One region of the Streptomyces sp. NPDC051020 genome, then DNA from elsewhere that is predicted to be linked to it. Evidence: riboswitches for the same ligand, from Rfam matches in the RefSeq annotation. Region 1 holds a riboswitch; the other holds the start of a gene.

Region 1 (7,255 bases):
CGGCGGGGGCGTCCTCGGCCAGCAGGTCGAGGAGGAGGCGCAGGTGGGGCGCGGCGGAGGGGGTGGGTGCAGACATGGGCGGCCATCGTTCGTCGGGAGGGGCGGGGAGCCGGGAGGGTCAGTTGGCGGTCCAGCCGCCGTCCATGGAGAGGGAGGTGCCGGTGATGTGGGAGGTACCCGGTCCGCACAGCCATAGCACCGCCCCGGCGACGTCCTCGGGTTCGATGAGGCGTTTGATGGCACTGCGTTCCAGCATCACCTTGCCCACCACCTCCTCCTCCGTGATGCCGTGGGTGCGGGCCTGTGCAGCGATCTGGTTCTCGACCAGGGGCGTGCGTACGTAGCCGGGGTTGACGCAGTTGCTGGTCACTCCGTGCGGTGCTGCTTCCAGGGCGACCACCTTGCTGAGTCCCTCAAGTGCGTGCTTGGCCGATACGTATGCCGATTTGTACGGGCTGGCGCGCAGCCCGTGGACGGACGAGATGTTGACGACGCGCCCCCAGCCGCGTTCGTACATGCCGGGCAGGGTGCGGCGCAAGATGCGGAACGGTGCTTCCACCATGACGCGGTGGATCAGGGCGAAGCGGTCCGGTGGGAATTCGTGTACGGGGGCGACATGCTGCAGCCCCGCGTTGTTGACCACCAGGTCCGCGTCGTCCGGCAGGGAGTCCACCGCCTCGGGCACGGACAGATCGACGACCCAGGCCGTTCCGCCGATCCGTTTCGCCAGTTCCTCCGCCGCTTCGGCTGCCTTGTCCACGACGTACACATGGGCGCCCGCGGCGGCGAGAGCCTGCGCGCAGGCCTGTCCGATGCCGCTCGCCGCCCCGGTCACCAGGGCGGTGCGCCCGGCGAGGAACCGGTCTGCGGGCGGGGGGACGGTGAGCGGGGCGGGCCCGGGTTCCGGGCGCTGGGGAGTCTCCATGGTCGTCACCGTAAGGAGGCGGAAGCCGACGTCACACGGGGTCGGTGCACACACCGCCGTGGGTCGGCATGGTGCCGGCGTACATGGTGCGGGGCGAGGGGCGGAGGCCGTCAGCGCCTGTCGTCGGGCCCGGGCCCGACGACGGGCACTCAGTGGGCCGCGTCCAGCGTCGCCCGCTGCTCCGCCGTCAGCTCCTCCCCTGCTCGAACGAAGCTGAGAGCTTGGGGAAGGAGCTACCAGGGCTTGTGGCCAACGCGGCAAGCGTGCGTGCCGGGCGGCGCGACGGGGCAGAGCTTGCCGGGAAGGGGACCAGGCGTGTTTCGAAAGCCCCGTCTGCCAGGCGGCGTCCGGCACGCCCTACGGGCGGACGACGCTCCTTTCGAAACACGCCCTAGTCCTCCGGCGGGAAGACCACCTCGCCCGAATCGGCCAGCGTCAGCGTGATCGCCTCGACGGGACATCCTTCCGCCGCTGCGAGCACCCGCTCATCGGCGTCGGTCTCCGGATCGCCCGGGTGGGACTGACGGGCGGAGTCCAGCCGGAATCCGTCCGGAGCGTGGCTCACACACATCCCGGAGCCGATGCAGACGCTCCGGTCGACCTCCACATGCCAGCGGTCCCCCATCACGCCTCCTGCGGGCCGGGCTGCGCGGGTTGGTACCCGGCGGGCAGATGGATCATCTTGTGCTCGAAGTACTCGCTGTACCCCTCGGGTCCGAACTCCCGCCCCAGGCCGGAGTTCTTGTAGCCGCCGAACGGCCCGAGCATGTCGAGACTGAAGGTGTTCACGCTGTACGTGCCCGTCCTCACCCGGCGGGCGATGTCGATGCCGCGCTCGGTGTCGGCGGTCCAGACGCTGCCACTGAGCCCGTACTCGGAGTCGTTGGCGATCTTCACCGCCTCCGCCTCGTCGCCGTACGGCAGCAGGCAGATGACCGGTCCGAAGATCTCCTCGCGGGCGATGCGCATGGAATTGTCGACGGATCCGAAGAGGGTCGGCTCGACGTACCAGCCGCGTTCCTGGGAGGCCGGACGGCCGCCGCCCGTAAGGACCTTGGCACCTTCCTCCTGACCGATCCGGATGTAGTCGAGGGAGCGCTGCTGCTGGCGCTGCGCGACCAGGGGGCCGAGTTCGGTGGCGGGGTCGAGCGGGTCACCGACCTTCAGCGCACCCGCCGCGGCGGCGAACGCCTCGGCGGTCTCGTCGTAGCGGGAGCGCGGGACGAGGATGCGGGTCTGGGCGACGCACGCCTGGCCGTTGATCATCCAGGCGAACGGGACGATGCCCGCGACGGCCGTGTCCAGATCGGCGTCGGGAAGGATGACAGCGGCGGATTTGCCGCCGAGCTCCAGGGTGACACGGGTGAGGTTCCGGGAGGCGACCTCCATGACCCGGCGGCCCGCCGCGACCGAGCCGGTGAACGACACCTTGTCGACGCCGGGATGCCCGACCAGGTACTCGCTGACCTCACGGTCGGCCGGAAGGATCGACAGCACCCCCTCCGGCAGCCCCGCCTCGGCGGCGATCTCAGCCAGGATGTAGGCGTCCAGCGGGGATTCGGGCGAAACCTTGAGCACGGCGGAGCAGCCGGCCAGCAGGGCGGGCGCGAGCTTGGCGGCGGCGGTGAACTGCGGGACGTTCCACGGCACGACGGCCGCGACCACCCCGACCGGCTCCCGGCGCACCAGCAGCGGCCCGAGAACGCCGTCGCGGCGCTCCTCGTACGGGAAGGTGCGGGCGACGGCGATCGCCGCGTCCCACACCATCATCGCGGCGAGCGCCTGCACCATCACGCTGGAGCTGTACGGAGTTCCGTTCTCGGAGCTGATGACGCGGGCGATCTCCTCGTACCGCACGGCGAACGCGTCCTTGATCCGCGTGACCACCTCGATCCGCTCGTCCAGGGACGCGCGCGGCCAGGGCCCTTCGTCGAAGGCCCGGCGGGCAGCGGTGACGGCCCGGTCCACATCCGCTTCGCAGGCGTGCGGCACCCGGCCGATGACCTGCTCGGTGTGGGGCGATATCACCTCGATGACGCCCTGGCCGAGCGGATCGACCAACTCCCCGCCGATGAACAGTTTTCCGTGTTCCACAAGCTCGGTCATGGCTGCTGCCTCCCGCGACCCGGCACGTACCGACTCCGCACCTGACTTCACACCTGACTCTGTGTCAGAACTGATATCAGTTCCAGTTCCAGGAGTCCACGCATCGGACATCCCCCACGAGACCGGCGTGATCCGAGAGGCGTCGGCGCTCCGCCCTGGCGATCGCTCCATGGCGGGGCTCACAGCATGCCCTCCCCTTCGATCCGCGGCAGCCGGGGGAACTGCGGTCCCTCGCAGACCCGTTGATCCGAAGCCGATAGTCGTCCTGGGCTACTAATGGAACGAGTTCTCGTTACAGTGGGCATGGCGCACCACAGCCGCGGGCCGGGACGGGAGAGGGGAAGCCCCATGACACAGGTGACCGAGCACGGCGGCGGCGTGTGGTCCATCAAGGTGCCGATCCCGGACAACCCGCTCGGCCACACCCTGGTGCATGCTCTCGACACCGACCGCGGGCCGGTCCTCGTCGACACCGGCTGGGACGACCCCGACGCCTGGGACACCCTGGTCGCCGGAGTCGCCGCCGTCGGCGTGGACATCGCCGGCATCCACGGCGTGATCATCACCCACCACCATCCCGACCACCATGGACTCTCCGGACAGGTCCGCGAGGCCTCGGGGGCGTGGATCGCGATGCACGCCGCGGACACCGCGATCGTGCGCCGCACCCGTGAGTCCGAACCCGGCACCTGGCTGACCTACCTCGCGCCGAAGCTCGCCGCGGCCGGCGCACCGGAGGAGCACCTCGCCACGCTGCGCGCCGCCCGCACGAGCGGCCGGACGCGCACGCTCCCCGGACTGCGCCCCGCCCTCCCGGACCGCGAGATCGTCCCCGGCGAACTGCTCGACCTCGCGGGCCGGCGGCTCCGGGCGATCTGGACGCCGGGCCACACCCCCGGCCATGTCTGCCTGCACTTGGAGGAGGACCATCCGGCCGATCTGCCCGGCCGCGGCCGGCTCTTCTCCGGCGACCATCTGCTGCCCGGGATCAGCCCCCACATCGGGCTGTACGAGGACCCGGACGACGCGACGGTCACCGACCCCCTGGGCGACTACCTGGACTCGCTGGAACGCATCGGCCGACTCGGGGTCGCCGAGGTGCTGCCCGCCCACCAGTACGCGTTCGCGGACGCGGCGGGGCGCGTACGGGAACTCCTCGACCATCACGAGGAGCGGCTGACCGGACTGCTCGCCCTGCTCGCCACCCCGTTGACGCCGTGGCAACTGGCCGAGCGGATGGAGTGGAACCGGCCCTGGGAACAGATCCCGTACGGCTCGCGGAACATCGCCGTCTCCGAGGCGGAGGCTCATGTGCGCCGGCTGGTGAAGCTGGGGCGCGCGGAGGCGGTGCCGGGCAGCGGGCCGGTGACGTACGTCGCTGTGTGAGGCAGCCCTCCGCCCGGGGTGAGCAGGCTACGTCCCGGTAGAGTGTGCGAGTCGTCATCATGCCCGTTCAGGGGGAAGCCGGTGCAAATCCGGCACTGACCACGCAACCGTGAGCCGCCGACACAGCGGTGAGTCGGGCTGCCCTGTCCGCGGTCGTGACCGGCTCGCGTCACCGGAACCCCGGTGACCGGCACCGTCGAGGAATACGGGGCCGGAGCCTGGTGCCTGAGTGTGCCTGTGCCCGGTTCCCCACAGGAGAGGCTCAGCCCGCCATGACCGTACGCCGCAGCGCAGCAGCGCTCGCCGCCACCGCCACCGTGCTCAGTGCGGCCGCTGCCCCGGCCGCGGTCGCGGCGCCGTCCCCCTCCCCCACCCCGTCCGTCGCGCTGCCCTCCGGGTTGTACGGCACCAAGGACCCGACGTACGACGGGGTCTGGCGGCAGTCGCTGGCATTCCTCGCCCAGCGCGTCGAGGGGGTCGTGCCCGCCACGAAGTCGGTGGACTGGCTGATCGCCCAGCAGTGTGCGAACGGCGCCTACGCCTCGTACCGCGCCGATGTCTCCAAGCCGTGCGACGCCAAGACCACGCTGGACACCAATGCGACCGCCGCCGCGGTGCAGGCGCTGGCGGAGGTCGGCGGGCACGGCGACATCGTCAACAACGGCGTCCGCTGGCTGAAGTCCATCCAGAACGAGGACGGCGGCTGGGGCTACAACCCGGGCTCCCCCAGCGACGCCAACTCCACCTCGATCGTGATCGGCGCGCTGGCCCGGCAGGGCCAGCGGATCGGCGACATCACGAATCCGGGCGGCAAAACCCCGTACGACGCGCTGCTCGCGCTCGCGATCCCGTGCGGCGGCCCGGACGGCGGCGCGTTCGCGTACCAGCCCGACAAGGCCGGGAAGCTCGCCGCGAACGCGGACGCCACCGCGGCCGCCGTGCTCGGCTCGATGGGCAAGGGGCTGGCCGCCGGAGACAACGCCGTGGTCGAAGGCAAGCCGCCGGCCTGCCGGAAGGGCGACGTCGTCAAGCCGGAGCAGGCCGCCCAGAACGGCGCCTTCTACCTCGCGGGCGCCCTCGCGAAGAACGGCAACCACCTGAACCTGCCGCCGATGCCGGGCGCCGACGACACCACCCCGCAGCCCGACTTCAGCAACACCGCGGACGCCGTCGTCGCCCTGGCCTCCGCCGGCCACAAGAACAAGGCGGCCGGTGCGCTCGGCTGGCTGCAGAAGAACTCCAGGAGCTGGGCCGAGGAGGGCGGCCCCGCCGCCTACGCCCAGCTGGTCCTGGCCGCGCACGCGACCGGCGCCGACGCCCACGACTTCGGCGGCGTCGACCTGGTCCAGGAGCTGAACGCGAGCGGTCCCGCGCCCGCTGCCGTCATCACGCCCAGTGCGACCCCGGACGACTTCTCGGCCGAGGACGGCACCAGCGACGACGCCGGTCTCGGGGTGTGGTGGCTGGTCGGTATCGGCCTCGCCGCCGGTGCGGGCATCGGCTTCCTGATCAGCAGCCGCCGGAAGCCCCAGCAGCCGTGAACCGAGCGGGGAATCGTGCGGGGAATGCGTTCGGCGGACGGGTGGCCGTCGCGCTGCTGCTGGTGCTCGGCGCCGCTCTGACCGTGCTCGGCGCGGGCACCGCTCATGCGGCCGGCTACCGCTACTGGTCGTTCTGGGAGGGCCAGGGGTCCGGCTGGGCCTATGCCACCCAGGGCCCCTCGCTCGTCCGGCCCGCCGACGGGGCGGTGCAGGGCTTCCGGTTCTCCGTGAGCGAGGACTCCCAGGACTCGGCGAAGCCGCGCCGCGCCCCCGACTTCGCGACGGTCTGCGCGGACACCCCCGCCAAGGACGGCACCAAGCGCGTCGCGCTCGTCATCGACCCCGGCACACCGGCGGACGCCCCGGCCGGGGAGACGCCGCCCGCGCTGCGCACCGCCTGCGCGCAGGTCGCCCCCGGGGCGAGCACCGCCGAGGCGCTCGCCTCGGTGGCCAAGCCGCTGCGCTACAGCAGCGACGCCCTGCTCTGCGCGATCACCGGCTACCCCGCCTCGGGCTGCGGCGAGCAGGTCTCCGGCAGCGGGCACACGGCGTCCGCCTCTCCCTCGTCCACCCACCCCGGGAACGGGCGCAGCGGTCCGTCCACCGGGGTGCTCGTCGGGCTCGGTGCCGTCCTGCTGCTCGGTATCGCCGCCGTCCTGCAGGCCCGCCGCCGACGCGGATGACCGCCTCCCCCGGCGCGGCCCGGCTCAGCCATGCACTGCGGGCGCCCACCGCGACCCGCAGCAATGCCCTGCCCGCCGGGGCCTGGTGGCTGTGGGCGCTCGGGCTGGCCACCGCCGCGTCCCGGACCAGCAATCCGCTGCTGCTCGGACTGCTGGTGGGCGTGGCCGGATATGTCGTGGCGGCGCGCCGTACGGACGCGCCCTGGGCGCGTTCGTACGGCGCGTTCATCAAGATCGGGCTGTTCGTCGTCGCCGTTCGGCTGCTGTTCTCCGTCTTCCTCGGCTCGCCGATCCCCGGCACGCACGTGGTGTTCACCCTCCCCGAAGTCCCGCTGCCGGACTGGGCGCAGGGCGTCAGGATCGGCGGCCGGGTCACCGCCGAGCAGCTGCTCTTCGCGCTGTACGACGGGGCAAAGCTGGCCACATTGCTGATCTGCATCGGCGCGGCGAACTCGCTCGCCAACCCGGCCCGGCTGCTGAAGTCGCTGCCGGGTGCGCTGTACGAGGCGGGAGTCGCCGTCGTCGTCGCGATGACGTTCGCGCCGAACATGGTCGCCGATGTGGCGCGCCTGCGCACCGCACGCCGACTGCGGGGCCGCCCGACCGGGGGCATC
Region 2 (7,255 bases), on a different contig from region 1:
GCTGTTCCAGCGCGATCGTCGCCTCCATCCGGGCGAGCGGCGCTCCCAGGCAGTAGTGCGGCCCGTGCCCGAGGGAGAGGTGACGCGCCGCCGACGTCCTGGCCGGCCGAGTGACGTCGAAGCGGTCGGCGTCCGGGCCGTGCGCCGCGGTATCGCGTCCGGCGGCCGAGTATCCGGCGAGTACGGGGGCACCCTTCGGGATGACGGTCCCGTCGAGGGTCAGGTCACGGGTCGGGTAGCGGAACGGGAAGTAGCTGACCGGGCTGTCCCAGCGCAGTGTCTCCTCCACCACGTCCGGCCACCCCGCCCGGCCCGAGGTGACCAGGCCGAGCTGGTCCCGGTGGGTGCACAGGGCGCGCACAGCGTTGGCGATCAGGTTCAGCGTGGTCTCGTGACCGGCGATGATCATCAGCACCAGGGTGCCGATGAGTTCCTGCTGGCTGAGCCGGTCACCGCCCTCGTCGCGGGCCGAGATCAGCGCGCTGATCAGGTCGTCGCCCGGCTGCTCGGCCCGGGCGGCTGCAACGGTGCTCAGCAGTTCCACCAGCTCCCGGTTGGCGGCCATGGCCACCGCGGGTCCGATGTCGGTGGAGACGATCTGGTTCGAGAGATGGTGGAGTCGGTCCTGGTGCCGCTCGTCCACCCCGAGGAGCTCGCAGATGACCCCCAGTGGCAACGGCAGCGCGAACCCCGCGCGCAGGTCCACCGTCCCGTCCCCCTCGGCGGCCATGGCATCGACACGGTCGAGCAGTTCGGCGGTGAGGACTTCGATGCGCGGCCGGAGCTGCTCCACCCGCCGTGTGGTGAACGCCTTGCTGACCAGCGAGCGCAGCCGCCGGTGGTCCTCGTCGTCGGCGGTGGTCATGCCCTGCACAGTGGCGAAGGTCCGCAGTGGCCAGCCGTCGGGGATCAGTCCTTCGGCCAGCGCGGCGAAGTGGGCTGCGCCCTTGGCGACATCGGGGTGGGCGAGGAACTCCTTGAGCGCGTCGTGCCCGAGCACCGCCATCCCCGGCACCTCCCCGGGGAGCACGACGGACGCCACGGCGCCCCGGGCGAGCAGCCGCGCGTTGTCCGCGTGCGGGCACCCTCCGGCCGGGTCCATGCGGTGCGCGGCGGCCTGCTCATTTATCGGCGGGGTGTTCAACGGGCCTCTCCTGTAAGGTCTTCGGCTCCTGACCGGCGGCGGCCGGGGCAGGGTGCAGATCCTACGGCGGACGCGACGGATACGAAGTGCGATAGCACGGTGGGGTGGTAGCAGGTCAGCGGCGCCACGCGGCGATGGCCGGGTTCCTGCGGAGGTGTTGCGCCGGCGGGCAGAATGGGGCTGATGGGCGCGCTCTCATGCTCGCCGAGGCGGCGGCATGCCCGTGGCACGGAGACCGCGGTGCGGCCGGAGCGCCGTTCGGCCGGACCGCCCGGGGCGCCCGTGCGCAAGCCCGCGTACGCCTCCACGCCGTCACGATCTCACTCGAACGGTCCAACGTCGGGCTGTGCCCCGCCACCGGCATCGCACGCTGCCGACCCGGATGCGAGGGGCCATCGTTCCGGGCCGGGAAGTTGCATCGCCCATCCGGGTGAGGCGCGATGGAAGCCGGACGTGCCTTCCCTGGTGGAGCTGCCCACAGGACACGCGCGCGGGCGAGGAGGAACCGGTCATGGGAGCCGCTGACGGTTTCACGGATGCCAAGGAGCTCGACGGCCTGACAGTGTACGACCCCAGGGGCGAGAAGGTCGGCACCGTGGGGCGGGTGTATCTCGACGACGCGACCGGCAGACCGGACTGGATCACGGTGAAGACCGGCCTGTTCGGTATGAAGGAGAATTTCGTGCCCCTGGACGGCGCTCGCCGGGTGGGCTCCGATCTGCACATTCCCCATCCGAAGGACCGCGTGAAAGGTGCCCCGAGAGTGGACGCGGATGCCCATCTCTCCGTCTCCGAGGAGGAGGAGCTCTACCGTCACTACGGCCTCACCAGGTGAGTCCGTCCGGTCCTGGCGACCGGGCAGGCGCGGCTCCGGGGAGCGGACAGGCCAGGGGCCCGCACCGTGCCGGGTTCCGGCTCTGCTTCCGTATGCCCGGCTACTGGGCCCGTCCAGGCAGAAACCGCACCGAGGGTCGCCCGTCCGGGCCGTCCTCGGTGACCACCGACCGTACCCGGTACACATCCGAGATGAGTTCCTCGGTGATGACGTCCGCCGGGGTGCCGGCGGCCACCACCCGCCCCTCCTTCATGACGACGATCCGGTCGCAGAACATCGCGGCCAGATTGAGGTCGTGCAGGGCGATGACGCCGGTGACGGGCAGCGAGGTGACCAGGGACAACAGCTCCAGCTGGTGCTGGATGTCGAGATGGTTCGTCGGCTCGTCCAGCAGCAGTTCACGCGGCTGCTGCGCCAGTGCGCGGGCGATCTGGACACGCTGGCGCTCGCCCCCGGAGAGCGTGTGCCAGGCCTGGTCGCTGCGTTCGGCCAGTCCCGTGCGTTCCAGTGCCTCGCATACCGCGTCTTCGTCCGCGCGGTTGGGCGCCGACCAGGCGCGGAGGTGCGGAATGCGGCCGAGCCCCACGACGTCCCGGACGCGCAGCTCGACCTGGGTGTCGGCATGCTGGTCGACCACGGCGACCCGCTGCGCGACAGTGCGCCGGCCGATCGCGGCGAGCGGTTCGCCGTCGAGCGTCACCACGCCCGCCGCCGGCGCGAGGACCCCCGCGAGCACCCGGAGCAGCGTGGACTTGCCCGACCCGTTGGGGCCGAGGAGTCCGACGGTCGCGCCGGGCGGAGAGACGAGGGAGACCCCGTCGAGGACAAGACGGCCGCCCGCCTCGCGGGAGACTCGCTGGGCACGCAGACCTGCGGTGGTACCGATGGATGTCATGTGGTCCTCCGGGTTCGGTAGAGGACCAGAACGAACGCGGGTACGCCGATGAGGGCGGTGACGACGCCCACCGGCACCTCCTGCGGATCGAGGACGGTCCGGGCGAGCGTGTCGACCCAGACGAGGAACACCGCCCCGGCCAGCGCGGTGACCGGCAGCAGCTGCCGGTGCCCGGAGCCGGTGAGCGCCCGGGCGGCATGCGGCAGCACGAGCCCGACGAAGCCGATGGCACCCGCCGAGCTGACGAGCGCGGCGGTCAGCAGCGCGGTCGTGCAGAGCAGCACGATCCGGGTGCGGCCGACATCGACTCCCAGGGCGGCGGCCGCGTCCTGACCGAAGGCGAAGGCGTCGAGCGTTCGGGCGTGGCCCAGCGAGATCAGCAGGGTCACGACGAGCACGGGGAAACAGACCCACACATCGGTCCAGCCGACCCCGCTGAGCGAGCCGAGCAACCAGAACAGCACGCCTCGGGTCTGCTCGGCGTCGGCCGCGGTCATCACCACGAAGGAGGTCAGCGCGGAGAACAGCTGCATGGCCGCGACGCCGGAGAGGACGACCCGGTCCGTCGTACCGCCGAGGGTATGACTGAGCAGCAGCACCAGGGCGAACGAGCAGAGTGCCCCGATGAACGCCCCGGTCGAGATCGACACCGCTCCCCCGCCCACCCCGAGGACGACGACCACGACGGCACCCGTCGACGCCCCGGAGGAGACGCCGAGGACGAACGGGTCGGCGAGCGGATTGCGGAGCAGGGACTGCATGACCGTGCCGCACACCGCGAGTCCGGCGCCGCACACGGCGGCGAGCAGGGTACGGGGCATGCGCAGGTTCCAGATGATGCCGTCCCGGACAGGGGTGAGCCGCGATTCGCCCACCCCGAGGTGGGCGGCCACCGCGGACCAGACGTCGGCGACGGAGATCCGGGCGGGGCCGATGGTGACGGCGATGGCGACGGACAGCGCGAGCAGGGCGAGGCCCGTGGTCCACAGCACACCGTCGCGCAGCCCCCGTGCGCCACCGGCCCTGCGGTGCCCATCGGTTCCGGGTGCCTGCTCCGTACGTACCGCTGCGACCCGTTCGGTGTCCGTCACCCGGCGAGCCCGAACGTCCGCAACCCGGCGGCGACCTGTTCCAGACCCTCGACCGTCCGGATGGACGGATTCATGGCCTGGCCGCTGAGCAGCACGTACCGCTTGTGCTTGACGGCGTCCATGTTCTTCGTCGCGGGATTGGACTCCAGGAACTCGATCTTCTTCGCGGCGCTCTCGGCGGTCTGTGCCCTGCGCGTCAGATCGCCGATGACCAGGACGTCGGGGTTGCGGTCGGCGACGGTCTCCCAGCTGATCTGCGGCCATTCCTCATGGGTGTCGTCGAAGACGTTCTTCGCTCCGAGCTCCCTGGTGATGACGCCGGGTGCACCGCAACAGCCAGCCAGGTACGGGGCCTTGGAGTCGGAGAACCAGTAGAGGAGAGTGGCGTGGGAGGCGTCGATGCCGTCGGTGGCCTTCTTCACCCGCTCCCGCAGCCGGGCGACGAGCTCGTCGCCGCGCTGCTGAACGCCGAACACGGCGGCCAGGTCGCGCACTTCGCCGTAGACGCTGTCCATGGTCAGTGCTTCGGTACGCGCTCCGTCGCCGCCGCCGCTGTTGTCCTTGCCGGTGCAGTCGGCGGGCGACACGTAGGTGGGGACACCGAGCTCCTCGAACTGTTCGCGGGGGGCGACGCCGCCCTTGGCGAGGGTCGATTCGAACGAGGCGCTGACGAAGTCGGGTTCCTGGTCGAGGACCTTCTCCGACGACGGCCGGTTCTCCGAGAGGCGTGGCACCTTCGCGTTGGCCTTCTCCAGCCCCTTCATCACCGGGTCGGTCCAGGTGGCTGTGGCCGCCAGCCGGTCGGCGAGGCCGAGGGAGAGCAGGATCTCCGTCGATCCCTGGTCGACGGAGACGGCGTGGTGCGGTGCGGCTTCGACGGTGACGGTGCGACCACAGTTCCTGAGCGTCACCGGATAGCCTTCGCCACCAGCTGACTTGGCCGCGGAGTTGTCGGTCCCTCCGCCGCACGCGGTCAGCAGGAGGAGTGCCGCCGGGAGCAGGGCGGCGGTGCGGGCGGGGCTGGCTATGGACGGCACGGAGTCCCTCTGCGTCTCAGGGCCCATGCGCGGAGCCCACTGTACGAAGTGCTGTCGCCCGGTACCGGGCGACAGGTGCCAGCAGGTCTTCGGACTCGGGTTCCTTCGGACGGGACGCCTTCCCAGGACAACCGTGGATGTCCCAGTGGCCGTGGCCCCGCCCGTCCCCCTCACCGCTGCGCGTCAGCTCCGGATTCGCACCGGATTCCCTGACCCCTACGTGGAGTTTGACTGGCTTCGGCAAGCTATCACGCGGCCCCGCGCGGCTCGTCGGCGGTGCGGTGGGGCCAAAGGCGTCCCGGCCGTACCGTACCGTCATGTCTGCCCCTGCCTACGGACTCTGGAGGGCGACCACGGCGTTGTGGCCGCCGAACCCGAAGGAGTGGCTCACGGCGCGCCGGACGGGCCGGTGGCGGGGCTGTCGGGTGACGCAGTCGATGTCGAACTCGGGCGCCGGGGCGTCCAGGTTGGCGATCGGCGGTACGACCCCGCGCTGCAGCGTGAGGATCGTCAGCCCCGCCTCGATGGCTCCGGCGGCCCCCATGCAGTGGCCCAGTACCCCCTTGGGGGCGGTGACGGGTGGCCGGTGCGGGTAGGCCCGGCTGATGAGAGCGGCTTCGATGGCGTCGCCCAGCGGTGTCGACGTGCCGTGCGCGTTGACGTGTTCGACGTCCGCGGCCGCCCAGTCCGCGTCGCGCAGCGCGGCCTCTACCGCGGCCCGGGCGACGGCGCCGGACGGGTGCGGACTGGTGGGATGGTGGGCGTCGGTGGTGGCGCCTGTCCCGGCGAGCAGCGCCCGCGGAACCGCTGCCCGGGCCCGTGCGTCATCCGCCCGTTCCAGCACCATGACGGCGGCGCCCTCGCCCATGACCAGGCCGGCACGATCAGCCGCGAACGGCCGGCAGAGGCGGCCCGGGTCGCCGTCCCTCGTGGCGGCGGCACCGGACCGCGCGAATCCGGTCATGGCGACCGGGAAGACGATCGACTCGGTGGCTCCGGCGATGGCGAGGTCGCATTGCCCGGTGACCAGCAGGTCCCGGGCGACGGAGAGCGCGGTGACCCCGGAGGAACAGGCGGTGCACGGCGCCAGGCTGGGACCGGTCGCCCCCATCCGGATGGCGATCTCCGCCGCGGGCATGTTCGGAATGGTGAGGAGGATCCCCGCCGGCGACGTGGCCCCCGGCCCGCGCCGGTCGAGGGCGACGGCCTGTTCGGTCAGGCCCGCGGATCCTCCGCTGCTGGTGCCGACGACCACGGCGACCCGGCTGCCGTCCCAGTCGGCCGGGTCCAGTCCGGCGTCCGCGACCGCTTCCCGCGCGGCGAGGACGGCGAATTTGACGTACCTCCCCATCCGGAAGGCCGCACGGCCGCCGACCGCGTCGTCCAGATCGAAACCGGAGACCGTGCACGCGAAGTCGATCGCGCAGCCTTCGAGCTCGGGGACGGTGCGGGCCGGTGAGACCCCGGCGCACACCCCGTGCCAGGTGGTGTCGGTGTCGTTGCCGACCGGGGTGATCATCCCCAGGCCGGTGACGGCGACGGCAGGCCTGTTCATCGGGCGTTGCTCATCGCGGGGTCGCCGCTCACCACGGCATCGATGAACGTCGTGATGTCGGCGAGGGTGGCGTCCTTGTAGAGCTTGCCGGAGTCGGCCTCGACCCCCAGCGTCTCCTTGATGATGACGGCGAACTCGGCGACGGCGAGGGAGTCCATCTCCAGGCTGTCCATCGTGGAACCCGGAAGGATCTCGGCGGCCGGCACCTTGAAGGTGTTCGTGAGAACGTCGGTGATCTGGGGGTGGATCGCGCTCATGATCTTCCTCTTCGCTAGGTCGTGCAGGTCGCGCATTTCATGCAGGTTCTACCGATTCCCGGGACGGTGGAACGCACGGTCCCGATGCCGAAGTAACTGACTCCCGATCTGCCGGTTACGCCTTGCGGCGAACCGATTCGCCAACGATCACCCGTGGCTTCGCACAGCGCCGGGAAAGGACGGATGTGGTGCCCCAGTACGCCAGCAGAACGGCCCGGACTCCAAGGGCCCCGACCGCGTCCCGTACCCTGCACAGCTGTCCGGCGGTTCGCTCGTCCGAAGCCTTCACCGCTCCCCCTGCGCCCCGGTGGTGGTCTGCCAGGACGCCTCCGGATCGTCGTACGCATCGACATAGTTCGCGCCGGCGATGGGCCAGTCCGCGAGCACCTCGTCCGGCAGCGCGAAGGACTCGATCAGGGTGGGCAGATGCCCGGCGACGGC

What was found. Region 1 has a riboswitch for cobalamin ahead of AB0N06_RS09920 (prenyltransferase/squalene oxidase repeat-containing protein). Riboswitches for the same ligand answer to the same signal wherever they lie in the genome.
Region 2: it holds a riboswitch for cobalamin, as region 1 does, so the genes downstream of both, AB0N06_RS27005 (ABC transporter substrate-binding protein) here and AB0N06_RS09920 (prenyltransferase/squalene oxidase repeat-containing protein) in region 1, are expected to answer to the same signal.

The regions. Positions count from the first base shown of each region.
Region 1 covers NZ_JBFBCG010000013.1:40,656-47,910, reverse strand. Annotated here, with positions in the region: gene AB0N06_RS09945 (GAF domain-containing protein) at 1-76, opposite strand, end outside; gene AB0N06_RS09940 (3-hydroxybutyrate dehydrogenase) at 119-925, opposite strand; gene AB0N06_RS09935 (ferredoxin) at 1,317-1,550, opposite strand; gene AB0N06_RS09930 (aldehyde dehydrogenase) at 1,550-3,031, opposite strand; gene AB0N06_RS09925 (MBL fold metallo-hydrolase) at 3,380-4,417, shown strand; cobalamin riboswitch at 4,449-4,583, shown strand; gene AB0N06_RS09920 (prenyltransferase/squalene oxidase repeat-containing protein) at 4,690-5,958, shown strand; gene AB0N06_RS09915 (SCO2322 family protein) at 6,000-6,641, shown strand; gene AB0N06_RS09910 (energy-coupling factor transporter transmembrane protein EcfT) at 6,638-7,255, shown strand, end outside.
Region 2 covers NZ_JBFBCG010000057.1:36,702-43,956, forward strand. Annotated here, with positions in the region: gene AB0N06_RS26985 (cytochrome P450) at 1-1,102, opposite strand, end outside; partial or broken gene AB0N06_RS26990 (PRC-barrel domain-containing protein) at 1,656-1,976, shown strand; gene AB0N06_RS26995 (ABC transporter ATP-binding protein) at 2,080-2,874, opposite strand; gene AB0N06_RS27000 (iron chelate uptake ABC transporter family permease subunit) at 2,871-3,878, opposite strand; gene AB0N06_RS27005 (ABC transporter substrate-binding protein) at 3,962-5,002, opposite strand; cobalamin riboswitch at 5,065-5,253, opposite strand; gene AB0N06_RS27010 (beta-ketoacyl-[acyl-carrier-protein] synthase family protein) at 5,334-6,557, opposite strand; gene AB0N06_RS27015 (acyl carrier protein) at 6,554-6,814, opposite strand; partial or broken gene AB0N06_RS27020 (acyl-CoA dehydrogenase) at 6,930-7,255, opposite strand, start outside.